Regions from separate parts of the Shewanella baltica genome, predicted to be linked through region 1. Evidence: predicted binding sites of a transcription regulator. Region 1 holds the regulator's gene; the other holds the start of a gene.
What was found. Region 1 encodes ArgR, which controls arginine synthesis, uptake and breakdown. Its sites were predicted from a motif close to ANTGAATANNTATTCANT; they were not measured.
Positions count from the first base shown of each region.

Region 2: DYH48_RS15770 (OadG family transporter subunit) is a predicted target of ArgR. The motif match lies at 5,439-5,456, and genes of this name have one in related genera.

Region 1 is NZ_UGYM01000002.1:377,094-384,582, forward strand. Features, by position in the region: gene ggt (gamma-glutamyltransferase) at 1-809, shown strand, start outside; gene DYH48_RS01700 (Dyp-type peroxidase) at 1,056-1,991, shown strand; gene DYH48_RS01705 (LysR family transcriptional regulator) at 2,064-2,966, opposite strand; gene DYH48_RS01710 (NAD(P)-dependent oxidoreductase) at 3,073-3,705, shown strand; gene argR (transcriptional regulator ArgR) at 3,846-4,316, opposite strand; gene mdh (malate dehydrogenase) at 4,611-5,546, shown strand; gene DYH48_RS01725 (thiol-disulfide oxidoreductase DCC family protein) at 5,643-6,041, opposite strand; gene folM (dihydromonapterin reductase) at 6,325-7,071, shown strand; gene DYH48_RS01735 (5-formyltetrahydrofolate cyclo-ligase) at 7,102-7,489, opposite strand, start outside.
Region 2 is NZ_UGYM01000002.1:3,523,528-3,531,016, reverse strand. Features, by position in the region: rRNA gene DYH48_RS15790 (16S ribosomal RNA) at 1-598, shown strand, start outside; rRNA gene DYH48_RS15785 (23S ribosomal RNA) at 959-3,863, shown strand; rRNA gene rrf (5S ribosomal RNA) at 4,002-4,117, shown strand; gene DYH48_RS23730 (hypothetical protein) at 4,393-4,647, shown strand; gene DYH48_RS15770 (OadG family transporter subunit) at 5,614-5,880, shown strand; gene oadA (sodium-extruding oxaloacetate decarboxylase subunit alpha) at 5,892-7,489, shown strand, end outside.

The DNA of each region.
Region 1 (7,489 bases):
TTAATGTGGCTGCTATGGGCTTTAATAGCCCCGAATATGTGCATTTATTTGTTGAAGCCAAAAAACTCGCCTTTGCCGACAGAGCTAAGTTTTATGCCGACATGGCCTTTAATAAAGTGCCGGTTAACGATTTGATTTCGCAGCAATACAATTATGATCGCGCTAAGTTAATCGATCCCAATAAAGCGGCCAAGAGTGTTGATGCGGGTAATCCTGCGTTACAACATGGCGATACTGTATACCTGACCACCGCCGACAAAGACGGCAACATGGTGTCACTCATTCAAAGTAACTACCGTGGTATGGGTTCAGGAATGACGCCGCCGGATCTCGGTTTTGTGCTGCAAGACCGTGGGCAAATGTTTGATTTAACTGAGGGGCGTTTTAATACCTACGCACCGGGCAAGCGTCCATTTCATACCATCATTCCCGCTTTTGTGACCAAAGACGGTAAACCTTGGCTCAGCTTTGGGGTGATGGGCGGCGCGACTCAACCACAGATGCACGCGCAGATTCTAATGAACCTGATTGATTTTAAAATGAACTTGCAAGAAGCGGGCGATGCCCCCAGAATTTTGCATATGGGTTCAACTGAGCCCACCGGCGAAGTGATGAATGACGGCGGCTACGTCAGTCTGGAATCGGGCTTCCCTGTGGAAACGCGCCGTGAGCTTATCAAGAAAGGTCATGTGCTGCGTGACGGCCTTGGCGATTTTGGCGGCTATCAAGCCATTGGATTTAATGCTGAAACGGGCGTGTATCGTGCGGCTTCTGAGAGCCGCAAGGATGGTCATGCCGCGGGTTATTAACTTCAGCGCCACGCTAAGGTAAGCTTGAGGCAGAGTAAGCTTTGCTTCATTTATTCGATTAAACTGATTGACGAGACTTTTACAGTCTCGTCAATTTTTACATTTAGGGATCTTGGGCGCGATAACGCTGCGTAATGAGCATTATCATGATAAACCAGAACAAACTGTGCGTTAGTTAATGTCATTTTCAGGTAAAGTTGCGGATAATATTGCCGAAAATGAATTTAGAAAAAGGGTGATAACCAAATGGATATACAAAATATGCCGCGTGAACAGTTGGGTGTGTGTGCAGAGGGGAACTTACACAGTGTCTATTTGATGTTTAATGCCAATGACAATGTAGAGTCACAATTACGTCCCTGTCTTGCCAACGTTGCGCAGTATATTTATGAGCTGACAGATCAGTATTCTGACAGTGCATTCAATGGTTTTGTAGGGATTGGCGCTAACTATTGGGATAGCCTCTATCCTAATGCGCGTCCTGAAATGCTTAAGCCTTTCCCTGCGATGCAAGTCGGCAGCCGTGAAGCACCGGCAATTGAATATGATTTGTTCGTGCATATCCGCTGCGATCGTTACGATATTCTGCATTTAGTCGCTAATGAAATCAGCCAAATGTTTGAAGATTTAGTGGAACTAGTCGATGAAGAACGGGGTTTTCGATTTATGGATAGCCGCGATTTAACCGGCTTTGTCGATGGCACCGAAAATCCTAAGGGGCGTCACCGTCAAGAAGTCGCTCTGGTTGGTGATGAAGATCCTGAGTTTAGGGGCGGCAGCTATATTCACGTGCAAAAGTATGCCCATAACTTGAGTAAATGGCATAGATTGCCGGTTAAAAAACAAGAAGATATTATCGGTCGCACTAAGCAAGATAATATCGAGTATGAGTCAGAAGATAAGCCACTGACCAGCCATATCAAGCGGGTGAATCTTAAAGATGCGAATGGTCAGTCGATGGAAATCCTGCGCCAGAGCATGCCCTATGGTTCACTAAAAGAGCAGGGATTAATGTTTATCTCTAACTGCCGTACGCCTGAGCATTTTGAAAAAATGCTGCATAGCATGATGTTTGGTGATGGCGAAGGTAACCATGATCACTTGATGCATTTCACCAAGGCGATGACAGGCTCATCCTTCTTTGCCCCCGCATTGGATTTTATGCTGCAATTCGACGAATAAGCTTTCGATATCTGCGCAGATTCAGCATCAATTAACACGCACTTACGCTAACGCCTAAGTGCGTTTTTTATGCTAATGCGCAGGGAGCCATTTTTTGATATCGAGTTGCCATTGCTGGGCAGTGAAATCGATAAAGGCGCGCACCAGATTTTGCTGATAACTGTGGGATAAGTACACCGCCCATAGGGTTTGGCCTGGCGTCGTAAAGTCGGGTAACACTTCTTTGAGCTGGCCGCTGGCAAGGTATTGATTGGCTAAGTCGCATGGCAAGCGCACTATGCCATGTCCCCGCAGCGCCGCACTCACCAATACGCCCATGTCGTTAGCTTTAAGATTGCCTGTGACTTTCACGTGCTCGGCTTGCAGCTCTTTCAGGAAAGGCCAATTTTGTTGCGCCGAGTGTATCAGGCAGTTGTGAGCCAGTAGATCTATGGGCTCGACAAGTGGTGTGTTGCTATCAAGGTAACTCGGCGCAGCGCAGATCACGGCATCTATGGTCATTAAACGGCGGGCAATCAAATTCTCATCGGGCTGCTCGGTGTAGCGCAGCGCCACATCGACTCGCTCATCCACTAATTGGGCAAAACTGTCTGACATCACCAGCTGAATGCTGACCTTAGGGTGAATTTTAATAAAGCGATCGACAACATCAAACAGGCTGTGCTGTCCAAGGCCAATTGGTGTGGCGATACGAATACTGCCCACCAGTTCACTGTTATGGCTGTGGGCGCGGCTTTCCATGGCGGCGACTTCACTTAATATCCGCTGGCAAAATTGCAGCGCTTCTTCGCCTTGCAAAGTCAGGCTGACGCTGCGGGTGGTACGGTGTAGTAAGCGTAAACTCAACCACTGCTCCACTTCTTGAATATGGCGGGACACCTGCAGGCGGCTGAGGTCTAAATGCTCGGCAGCTTTGGTAAAGCTGCCACAGTTTGCCACTTCGACGAAACTGCGTATTGCGGCAATTTTATCCATATTAGTACCTCAAACTGAAACAATCATGCTCATTTATTGATGTTTATCACGGGAACCACTGCAAGTAAACTGGCTTCAATGTAAGTCATCAGAGAGAGTTAACGAAATGAAAATCGCAATTTTAGGTGCAACAGGTTGGATTGGTGGTGCAATTTTAAAAGAAGCATTGAGCCGTGGGCACCAAGTAACAGCGCTAGTGCGTGATCCGAGCAAGTTATCCGCTACTGATGTGGCTGTGCATGCTGTGGATTTAGAGCAGCCATTAGTTGCGCAAACCTTTGCTGGCGTAGATGTTGTCATTGCCGCTGTTGGTGGCCGCGCACAACAAAATCATGACCTAGTGGCGAGTACGGTTCAGCATTTACTGGATGTGCTGCCTAACGCTAAGGTGCCACGTTTATTGTGGGTTGGTGGCGCAGGGAGCTTAGAAGTGGCACCGGGTGTGACTCTGGTTTCTAGCCCAGATTTCCCCGCTGCATATAAAGATGAGGCGTTAGCTCAGGGTGAAGCTTTGCAGGTATTCCGTGCGGCGCAAACTGCAATTAATTGGACCTTTGTGAGCCCCGCCGCTGAGATTTATCCTGGCGAGAGTGAAGGCCCATATCGCCTTGGTGGCGACAGCTTCTTTACCGATGCTAATGGTCGCAGCCGCATTTCTGTTACGGATTACGCTAAAGCCATGTTAGATGAGGCCGAACAGGGCACTCACGCAAATCAGCGCATCAGTGTGGCTTACTGACCTTAGCGTATAAACATCGGTGCGCGCGAGATTGGCTTAAATGTGTAACGTAATCGGGACAATGGCCAAATAATCAGCGCAAGATTGGACAGAAATGCGCACAGATGAAATAGAACAGGTCAGCAAGCTGACCTGTTTTTTTATTCTGCGTAATTGAATAAAGATTTGATGGTTTCTAAGGTATCGGCGATATCTTGGATGCTCGATGGACAAATAAAGATAGTGTCATCACCGGCAATCGTGCCCAAAATGCCTTCTGGTTTACCGATAGAATCCAATAAACGGGCAATCAGCTGCGCGGCACCTGGGCTAGTTCGCACGACAATCATTGCTTGGTTATGATCGACGTCGAGTACCAAATTCTTCAGCGGGCTACCCGCGGTGGGTACGCCTAATTCGGCCGGCAAGCAATACACCATCTCTTGCTTAGCGTTGCGAGTCCGCACTGCGCCGAACTTGCTGAGCATGCGTGATACTTTTGATTGGTTAATATTACCAAAGCCTTCAGCTTGCAAGGCGGTGACGATTTCACTTTGAGAGCCAAAGCGCTCTTCTTTTAAAATCGACTTAAAAATTCTAACAAGGTCATCCTGATTCTTGGTCGTTTGCATAATATTATTATTCGTTATTCAAAAAAACAGGCCCATTTTGAATATTTTTAGAAAAATTGTCAACAAATAACCAGATTGGTTGAATAAAAATTCACTAATCCCCTGTGGTTAAGCGTTTGCTGGGGGCTTAAAAATACCAATTTGAGTAATTGTTCTACATTGCTTCTAACTTATTCCGGAATTCTTTTGTCCCACGACTAAGGGATAATTGAAATTGTTGTGACATTCCAGTAATGTGACGCCAACGTAAATTAGATCCATGTCACACATATCCGAGAAATAACGGAGATAACTATGAAAGTTGCTGTACTTGGTGCTGCTGGTGGTATCGGCCAGGCTCTTGCCCTACTGTTAAAAACTCAACTGCCTGCGGGTTCACATTTGTCTCTATATGATATCGCACCGGTTACTCCGGGTGTTGCGGTTGACTTGAGCCACATCCCTACTGCTGTTGAAATCAAAGGTTTTGCTGGTGAAGATCCAACGCCTGCCCTAGTGGGTGCTGACGTTGTTCTAATTTCTGCTGGTGTTGCGCGTAAGCCTGGTATGGATCGTTCAGATCTGTTCAATATCAATGCTGGTATCGTTCGCAACCTGATCGAAAAAGTAGCGGCAACTTGCCCTACGGCTTTGGTTGGCATTATCACTAACCCAGTCAACACCACTGTCGCTATCGCTGCAGAAGTGATGAAGAAAGCGGGTGTTTATGATAAGAACCGTCTGTTCGGTATCACGACATTAGACGTGATCCGTTCTGAAACCTTCATCGCCGAATTAAAAGGCCTGAATGTTGCTGACGTTAAAGTCAATGTGATCGGCGGCCACAGCGGCGTGACCATTCTGCCATTACTGTCTCAAGTTGAAGGCGTGACTTTCACTGACGAAGAAGTGGCAACGATGACGACTCGTATTCAAAACGCGGGTACAGAAGTGGTTGAAGCTAAAGCCGGTGGCGGTAGCGCGACTCTGTCTATGGGTCAAGCGGCTTGCCGTTTCGGCCTGTCTTTGGTTCGTGGTCTGCAAGGCGAAGCTAACATCGTTGAATGCGCCTATGTTGACGGCGGCAGCGAGCACGCAGAGTTCTTCGCACAACCTGTGCTGTTAGGCAAAAACGGTATTGAAAAAGTACTGCCTTACGGTGAAGTGAGTGCATTCGAAGCTAACGCTCGTGATTCTATGTTAGATACGCTGAAAGGCGATATCAAACTAGGTGTTGATTTCGTTAAATAATCTTTCGGATAATCTTTTTAGATTATGACGAATTAAAAAACGGAGCCATTGAGCTCCGTTTTTTTATGCCTGCGTTTTACACTTTCTAAAGCTCATTCAGCGGCGTTTGGTGGGAATTTGGCAGTTATCGTCGCAGCGGGCTTTGCCAGTCAGTAAATAGGATATTCGGTATCTGTGTTTTGCAAAGCGCAGATAAGTCCAATCGGCCACAGTTTTTATCACGGGCAGGCGTAACAGTTGGATCCAAGCACGTGTGCCTGTCAGTGCCCACGCTTTACAGGTGACATCTAACCCGAGTAACACTTCGCCCTTTGCGGTTTCACCATGGAGAATAGTATTGGCGTAGTCTTTATCGATATGGCTGAAACGTTCACTAAAGTCGGATGCATTTAAATCCTCAAGCGCAATCAAGTTGTTGGGATCGCGCGCTTTCAGTTGACGCATTTCGGCGCTACATAATGGACAGTTACCATCATAAAAAATCCGCAGTTCCATCGGGTCCACCTCTGATGACTTGATCACAATACTTGGTCTAAGCTCTTGGCTTGTGCACTTAAGCTTGGTTTCTTATAACCTATACGCAGATTAAAGGGTTTTAGATCGCAGCTGATTTTAGATCAACGCTGATTTTAAATTGAATCCGCGCCTCATTTGGCTTTTTGTTAGGTTAAATTCAAATGAGTACAGTAACATCTTGGTTATTCATAAGGTTAACTTGATTGCTTGCTTTTAAGTGAACAAGGTAAAGCCTGACAAATAACGACTCAAAAGGATAGGTATGACATCTCCCATCATAATCACAGGCGTGGGTAAACGCATAGGTTACGCCTTAGCCAAACATTTTCTCGCCCAAGGTCAGCAGGTGATTGGTACTTATCGCAGCCATTACGATAGCATTGATGAGCTGAACGCTTTAGGTGCGACTCTGTATCCCTGCGATTTTTATGACGATGGCCAAGTGCAAGCCTTAATTGATGAGTTAACTCAACTGCCTCAAATTCGCGCCATTATTCACAATGCTTCGGACTGGCTGCCTGATCCTGTTCTTACTACGAATGAGCCTTTAAAGAGTAACACTTTTGCGCCGAGCGAAGTGCTGCAGCGGATGATGCAAGTGCATGTGAGCGTGCCCTATCAGTTGAACTTGGCCTTAGAGGCGCAGCTACGTGTCGCTGCTTGCGATGAAATCGGCGGCAGTGATGTGATTCATATTACCGATTACGTGGCAGAGAAGGGCAGTCAGAAGCACATAGCCTATGCCGCCAGTAAAGCCGCGCTGCACAATATGACGCTATCCTTTGCCGCCAAATTTGCGCCCGAGGTGAAAGTGAATTCGATTGCGCCGGCGATGATCCTATTTAATACGGGTGATGACGCCGCCTATCAGCAAAAAACCTTAGCCAAAGCGCTGTTGCCGAAAGAGGCGGGGAATGCGGAGATTATCGAACTCGTGGACTACCTACTTAATAGCCGCTACGTCACAGGTCGTTGCCATAATGTCGACGGCGGTCGCCAGTTAAAATAGTCATTTGATTTTTCGAAAACAGCCAGTGGCTTAGAACGTCAGTACGCGACTTGGGGTGATGATGAATGGCAAAGGCACATCCCAATGCTCGCAGGGTAAACTCACAACTTGCTGACAGTCGTGGGCATAACCCATAGGCAAAGGTTTACCTTTAAGCTGCCAGTTTGCCAGCGTCCTATCGTAATAACCGCCGCCCATGCCCATGCGATTCCCCATTAAATCAAACGCCACTAAGGGCGTGATAACCACATCTAGCTCAGTTACTGGGATAATGGCGCGCACATCTAACTTAGGTTCTAAGATGCCGAATTGATTCGCCTGCATCGGGGTATCAGCACTGTAATGCAGGAATAACAGTTGCCCAGCATTGAAGGGATGCAACCTTGGCAGATAGGTGTGAATACCCAATTGCCACAGC
Region 2 (7,489 bases), 3.1 Mb from region 1:
AGCATGTGGTTTAATTCGATGCAACGCGAAGAACCTTACCTACTCTTGACATCCACAGAAGCCAGTAGAGATACAGGTGTGCCTTCGGGAACTGTGAGACAGGTGCTGCATGGCTGTCGTCAGCTCGTGTTGTGAAATGTTGGGTTAAGTCCCGCAACGAGCGCAACCCCTATCCTTATTTGCCAGCACGTAATGGTGGGAACTCTAGGGAGACTGCCGGTGATAAACCGGAGGAAGGTGGGGACGACGTCAAGTCATCATGGCCCTTACGAGTAGGGCTACACACGTGCTACAATGGCGAGTACAGAGGGTTGCAAAGCCGCGAGGTGGAGCTAATCTCACAAAGCTCGTCGTAGTCCGGATTGGAGTCTGCAACTCGACTCCATGAAGTCGGAATCGCTAGTAATCGTGGATCAGAATGCCACGGTGAATACGTTCCCGGGCCTTGTACACACCGCCCGTCACACCATGGGAGTGGGCTGCAAAAGAAGTGGGTAGCTTAACCTTCGGGGGGGCGCTCACCACTTTGTGGTTCATGACTGGGGTGAAGTCGTAACAAGGTAGCCCTAGGGGAACCTGGGGCTGGATCACCTCCTTACCTATACGACTAACTTAATGTTTGTTGAGTGTTCACACAGATTGCTTGTTTATCTTCTCTTAGGAGAAGTCAGAGCTGAATGCGCCGCTAGCCGGTACGCATTGTTCTTTAACAATTTGGAAAGCTGATAGTATGTAACGTGATGATGTCTGTCGTCATGTTACTTACAAACCGATGTAAACGTGGAAACGTTTGCATCATGAGTTCTCAAACACTTTATTAAGTGTCTTGAATATTCAAAAGTAAATTATTCTTTATTGGATAGTTTACGTCTAAGGCGCGTCCACTTCTTTGGTCAGAAGTGAGACAAGTAAAACCAGCTGGTCGCAACAATTCAAGTGAAACTCATTTGGGTTGTATGGTTAAGCGACTAAGCGTATACGGTGGATGCCTTGGCAGTCAGAGGCGATGAAGGACGTAGTAACTTGCGAAAAGCGTTGGCGAGCTAGTAACAAGCATTTGAGCTAACGATGTCCGAATGGGGGAACCCAGCAGCATAAGCTGTTATCGCAACATGAATACATAGTGTTGCGAGGCGAACCCGGGGAACTGAAACATCTAAGTACCCGGAGGAAAAGAAATCAACCGAGATTCCCCTAGTAGCGGCGAGCGAACGGGGATTAGCCCTTAAGTCAGTGGGGTGTTAGTGGAATGTGTTGGAAAGCACAGCGGCACAGGGTGATAGCCCCGTACATGAAAACTAACCATTGATGAAAACGAGTAAGGCGGGACACGTGACATCCTGTTTGAATATGGGGGGACCATCCTCCAAGGCTAAATACTCCTGACTGACCGATAGTGAACCAGTACCGTGAGGGAAAGGCGAAAAGAACCCCTGTGAGGGGAGTGAAATAGAACCTGAAACCGTATACGTACAAGCAGTGGGAGCGGTTCTTGAGACCGTGACTGCGTACCTTTTGTATAATGGGTCAGCGACTTACATTTTGTAGCGAGGTTAAGCGAATAGCGGAGCCGTAGGGAAACCGAGTGTTAACTGCGCGTTTAGTTGCAAGGTGTAGACCCGAAACCCGGTGATCTAGCCATGGGCAGGTTGAAGGTTGAGTAACATCAACTGGAGGACCGAACCGACTAATGTTGAAAAATTAGCGGATGACTTGTGGCTGGGGGTGAAAGGCCAATCAAACCGGGAGATATCTGGTTCTCCTCGAAAGCTATTTAGGTAGCGCCTCGAGCGAATACCATTGGGGGTAGAGCACTGTTAAGGCTAGGGGGTCATCCCGACTTACCAACCCTTTGCAAACTCCGAATACCAATGAGTACTACTCGGGAGACAGACGGCGGGTGCTAACGTCCGTCGTCAAAAGGGAAACAACCCAGACCGTCAGCTAAGGTCCCAAAGTACTAGCTAAGTGGGAAACGATGTGGGAAGGCTTAGACAGCTAGGATGTTGGCTTAGAAGCAGCCATCATTTAAAGAAAGCGTAATAGCTCACTAGTCGAGTCGGCCTGCGCGGAAGATGTAACGGGGCTAAGCTAGTCACCGAAGCTACGGGTGCATTTCATTAGAGATGCGCGGTAGAGGAGCGTTCTGTAAGCCGTTGAAGGTGAAGGGGTAACCCACGCTGGAGGTATCAGAAGTGCGAATGCTGACATGAGTAACGATAAAGGGGGTGAAAAACCCCCTCGCCGAAAGACCAAGGGTTCCTGTCCAACGTTAATCGGGGCAGGGTGAGTCGACCCCTAAGGTGAGGCCGAAAGGCGTAATCGATGGGAAACAGATTAATATTTCTGTACTTCCGCTAACTGCGATGGAGAGACGGAGAAGGCTAGGCTAGCGCGGCGTTGGTAGTCCGCGTTTAAGGTGGTAGGTTGATTTCTTAGGCAAATCCGGGGAATCGCACTTTAGTGTGCAGACTGAGAGCTGATGACGAGGTCCTAAGGGACTGAAGTAGTTGATGCCATGCTTCCAGGAAAATCTTCTAAGCTTCAGGTTAGTGGGAATCGTACCCCAAACCGACACAGGTGGTCGGGTAGAGAATACCAAGGCGCTTGAGAGAACTCGGCTGAAGGAACTAGGCAAAATGGTACCGTAACTTCGGGAGAAGGTACGCTCCTGTTGGTGATGAGACTTGCTCTCTAAGCTGACGGGAGTCGCAGATACCAGGTGGCTGCAACTGTTTATCAAAAACACAGCACTGTGCAAACTCGCAAGAGGAAGTATACGGTGTGACGCCTGCCCGGTGCCGGAAGGTTAATTGATTGGGTTATCGCAAGAGAAGCTCATGATCGAAGCCCCGGTAAACGGCGGCCGTAACTATAACGGTCCTAAGGTAGCGAAATTCCTTGTCGGGTAAGTTCCGACCTGCACGAATGGCGTAATGATGGCCACGCTGTCTCCAGCCGAGACTCAGTGAAGTTGAAATTGCGGTGAAGATGCCGTATACCCGCGGCTAGACGGAAAGACCCCGTGAACCTTTACTATAGCTTGGCACTGAACATTGAACCTACATGTGTAGGATAGGTGGGAGACTTTGAAGTTGTGACGCTAGTCATGATGGAGTCGTCCTTGAAATACCACCCTTGTAGTTTTGATGTTCTAACCTAGGTCCCTTATCGGGATTAGGGACAGTGCCTGGTGGGTAGTTTGACTGGGGCGGTCTCCTCCCAAAGAGTAACGGAGGAGCACGAAGGTTGGCTAAGTACGGTCGGACATCGTACGGTTAGTGCAATGGCATAAGCCAGCTTAACTGCGAGACATACACGTCGAGCAGGTACGAAAGTAGGTCATAGTGATCCGGTGGTTCTGAATGGAAGGGCCATCGCTCAACGGATAAAAGGTACTCCGGGGATAACAGGCTGATACCGCCCAAGAGTTCATATCGACGGCGGTGTTTGGCACCTCGATGTCGGCTCATCACATCCTGGGGCTGAAGTCGGTCCCAAGGGTATGGCTGTTCGCCATTTAAAGTGGTACGCGAGCTGGGTTCAGAACGTCGTGAGACAGTTCGGTCCCTATCTGCCGTGGGCGTTGGATGATTGAAGGGAGCTGCTCCTAGTACGAGAGGACCGGAGTGGACGAACCGCTGGTGTTCGGGTTGTCATGCCAATGGCATTGCCCGGTAGCTACGTTCGGAATCGATAACCGCTGAAAGCATCTAAGCGGGAAGCGAGCCCTAAGATGAGTCATCCCTAGGAATTTAATTCCTCTAAAGAGCCGTTCGAGACTAGGACGTTGATAGGCATGGTGTGTAAGCGTTGTGAGGCGTTGAGCTAACATGTACTAATGACTCGAGAGGCTTAACCATACAACCCAGATGGGTTTTACTGAAAGCCTTAGACAGAATATCGACACTTGATGAAGTGCGAACTCAAACAAAGCAAATCAGCTTTCCGAATTATTATTAACGTGGTCCAGAGATGGACACGGTAATAAACAGAATTTGCTTGGTGACAATAGCCTTGTGGAACCACCTGATCCCATCCCGAACTCAGAAGTGAAACGCAAACGCGCCGATGGTAGTGTGGGGTCTCCCCATGTGAGAGTAGGTCATCGCCAAGCATCCAAATAAACAGAAAAGCCCTAGCCTAAACCGCTAGGGCTTTTCTGTTTATACGCTTCGCGAAAACTTATCTCGATGTCAACCCGCCGCTGAGCGGGATCCCCAGCTGCGCAATACATTGCTCCGCGCGACGCATCATCAAAATGCTGCGTATTTTAGGCAATGATGACTCGCCCCCATGCATCCCCTTCGGGGATAAAAGAAATTAGGTCATCGCCAAGCACCTAATTATCTCATTGAGATGTAACGAAGCCAGCTGAATAAGCTGGCTTTTTTGCGTCTGCAATTTGCAGAAATTGATATATTTTTCTTCCAACTTGCATGTTTCCCCACTATTTTTACTCACCAGCTCACCAGCTCACCAGCTCACCAGCTCACCAGCTCACCAGCTCACCAGCTCACCAGCTCACCAGCTCACCAGCTCACCAGCTCACCAGCTCATTTTTTAATTGTTGAGTTCCTTGTCGATCCTAGGCTTCCTTATTTCGTTCTTGTCCTATTACTTATACCAATCACATTAAATATCTAATCAGTTCACAGCCTCACAGTCATCTCAATCCAAGGCGCATTGACGCGGAAATAGTTATTCCCTTTTAAGTCAATGCAACACCGGAGTGGGATGCCGAAGGGCGGCTAACTGTTAACGGCATGGCAACGCGCTTTATACTGCGTTTAAGGTTTTCGACAGAGCACCACTATGCCTTCACTTCGCCTTGTCTAAAGCGCGTTGAACTCCCGCTGAATGAACAGATATTTAATACGATTGGTATTAATCCTGCGAATAGCTAAGAGCCTAAGGTCTACCTCGGGTAGCACTGTGGTTTATCTTTCGAGATAGCCGCTCCACAACAAACCGTATTGAGCCTCTAGCACCGCTTTGTGTTGGTATCAAGGGGACATTTAAGTTGTCAAAATGGATGATTTAATTTGTTAGATTGACCCCATTCCTCTTCTTCAATCAATTCCTTCAGAACGACATGCCTTTCTATATTCATTCAGAATCAAATAGCAGTGACTTGGATTGTGAAATCTGCATACTTTTTCACTTGGTTTATTCCTATGTCCGTTGTCTTCAATTTAGGAATCATTTTTTAGCCTAGGACATCATTTCGACTTAAATCCAGCATAGTGGGTATTTCATTATGGAATATTGAATTAATTGCCCGATTTATGAGGATTAATGACTGGCCGCCTTTGGATTTATTCAATATTGGTAAGACCAATTTACATTCACATGGTGTTTTTGTTATCAATTGGTTATGTTTGTAGCGGGTTAAGTTCAAGCTGATTTTCTTGTTGCGTGAGTTATTAATTTTTAAATGTGATTTTTTATTCAAAAATTCTTTGGTTTGGTGGTCGCTATGGGTCTGTCTACGAGAGACCCATAGTTTGTAAACCGCTCAACCGATTGAATGTTGAACTTGTGATGCGATAGCGATGGTTTGGGGCAATCGTACTTTTGATAGGGATTGAGAGAGTAAGGGGTAGGGGAGCTATGGAGGATGTAACGCAATCTTTATTGGATGCCGTTGGCATTATGTTTTTGGGGATGGGCTTAGTGTATTTATTTTTAGGTGTACTAATCCTTGGGATCCATTTAGTTGCGCGTTGGTGTGCAGTCGATGCTGCCTCTGCACGTTTTGCTAAAAATCATGCTAAAAGTCAGCAGAGGGTATCGCAATCTGATGCTAAGCCTTTAGATCCAAATGTGGTCGCTGCGATTTCATTGGCGGTAAAGCAGTATCGTTCACAGATTAAGTAATGGGGAGCAGTATGACTTTTGTATCTAATTCTACGACGGCAGTGGCTAAGCCATTATTTTTAACTGATGTCGTTTTGCGGGACGCGCATCAATCCATTTTAGCGACGCGCTTACGCATTGATGACATGTTACCGATAGCGCCACTACTCGATAAGATCGGCTTCTGGTCACTGGAATCTTGGGGCGGTGCAACTTTTGATGCCTGCATTCGTTATCTTGGTGAAGATCCTTGGGATCGAATTCGTGAGCTGAAAAAGGCCATGCCGAATACGCCGCAGCAAATGTTACTGCGTGGCCAAAACCTCTTAGGTTATCGCCATTATGCCGATGATTTAGTCACGCGTTTTGTTGAGCGCGCCCATACCAATGGCGTCGATGTATTTCGTATTTTCGATGCGATGAACGATGTTCGAAACCTCGAGACTGCGGTGAAAGCAGTGCGCCAAGTTGGCGGCCATGCGCAGGGGACGATTTCGTATACCACGAGTCCAGTGCATACCATAGAGACGTGGGTTGATATGGCAAAACGTCTCGAAGATATGGGATGCGATTCTTTGTGCATCAAAGATATGGCGGGCTTACTTAAGCCGATGGAAGCGTTTGAGCTTATTAGCCGACTCAAATCTCAGACGCAACTCGTGTTATCTATGCATTGTCATGCGACGACAGGGTTGAGTACGGCCACTTATCAGAAAGCCATTGAAGCGGGCATCGATGTGCTCGATACGGCAATTTCGTCGATGAGTCAAACCTATGGACATACTGCAACTGAAACTGTTATCGCTATGGTGGAAGATACTGAGCGCGCTACTGGTTACGATATGGTGTTGCTTGAAGAGATTGCCGCTTATTTTCGTGAAGTGCGCAAGAAGTACGCTAAGTTTGAAGGAGCGCTGAAAGGCATCGATTCGCGGATCTTACGTGCCCAAGTGCCTGGTGGCATGCTGACCAATATGGAGAGCCAATTAAAGGAGCAAGGCGCGGCCGATAAGATGGACTTGGTATTGGAAGAAATCCCCCGCGTTCGTGCTGATTTAGGTTTCTTGCCGTTAGTGACGCCCACATCGCAAATTGTCGGCTCGCAGGCGGTCATTAATGTGTTAATGGGTGAGCGTTATAAGTCACTGACGAAAGAGACTGAAGGCGTGCTTAAGGGCGAATATGGCGCGACGCCTGCGCCAGTAGATGCCGCATTGCAAGCCAGAGTGTTGCAAGGGGCTGAAGCTATTACATGTCGCCCTGCGGATTTATTAACGCCAGAGCTGGCTAAGTTACGGCTTGAGTTAGCTGATAAAGCACAGGAACAAGGCATTCGCCTATCTTCAGAGCATGACGATGATGTGCTGACCTATGCACTCTTCCCACAAATAGGATTGCAGCTCTTAAAGAATCGTGACGATCCAAGCGCCTTTGAGCCTAAACCTGAATTGACTTCAGCACTTGCTACTAATGCTGCGGATCGTGGCCCTGAAACCTACACGGTAACAGTCGAAGGGAAAGAGTACGTAGTTGAAGTCGCCACAGGCGGGGAGATCTCGCAAATCCAGCCACAGGGCCAAAGTGTTCATGCCGTGCAAACTGCTACGGCGAGCACTACGCCAACTGCGTG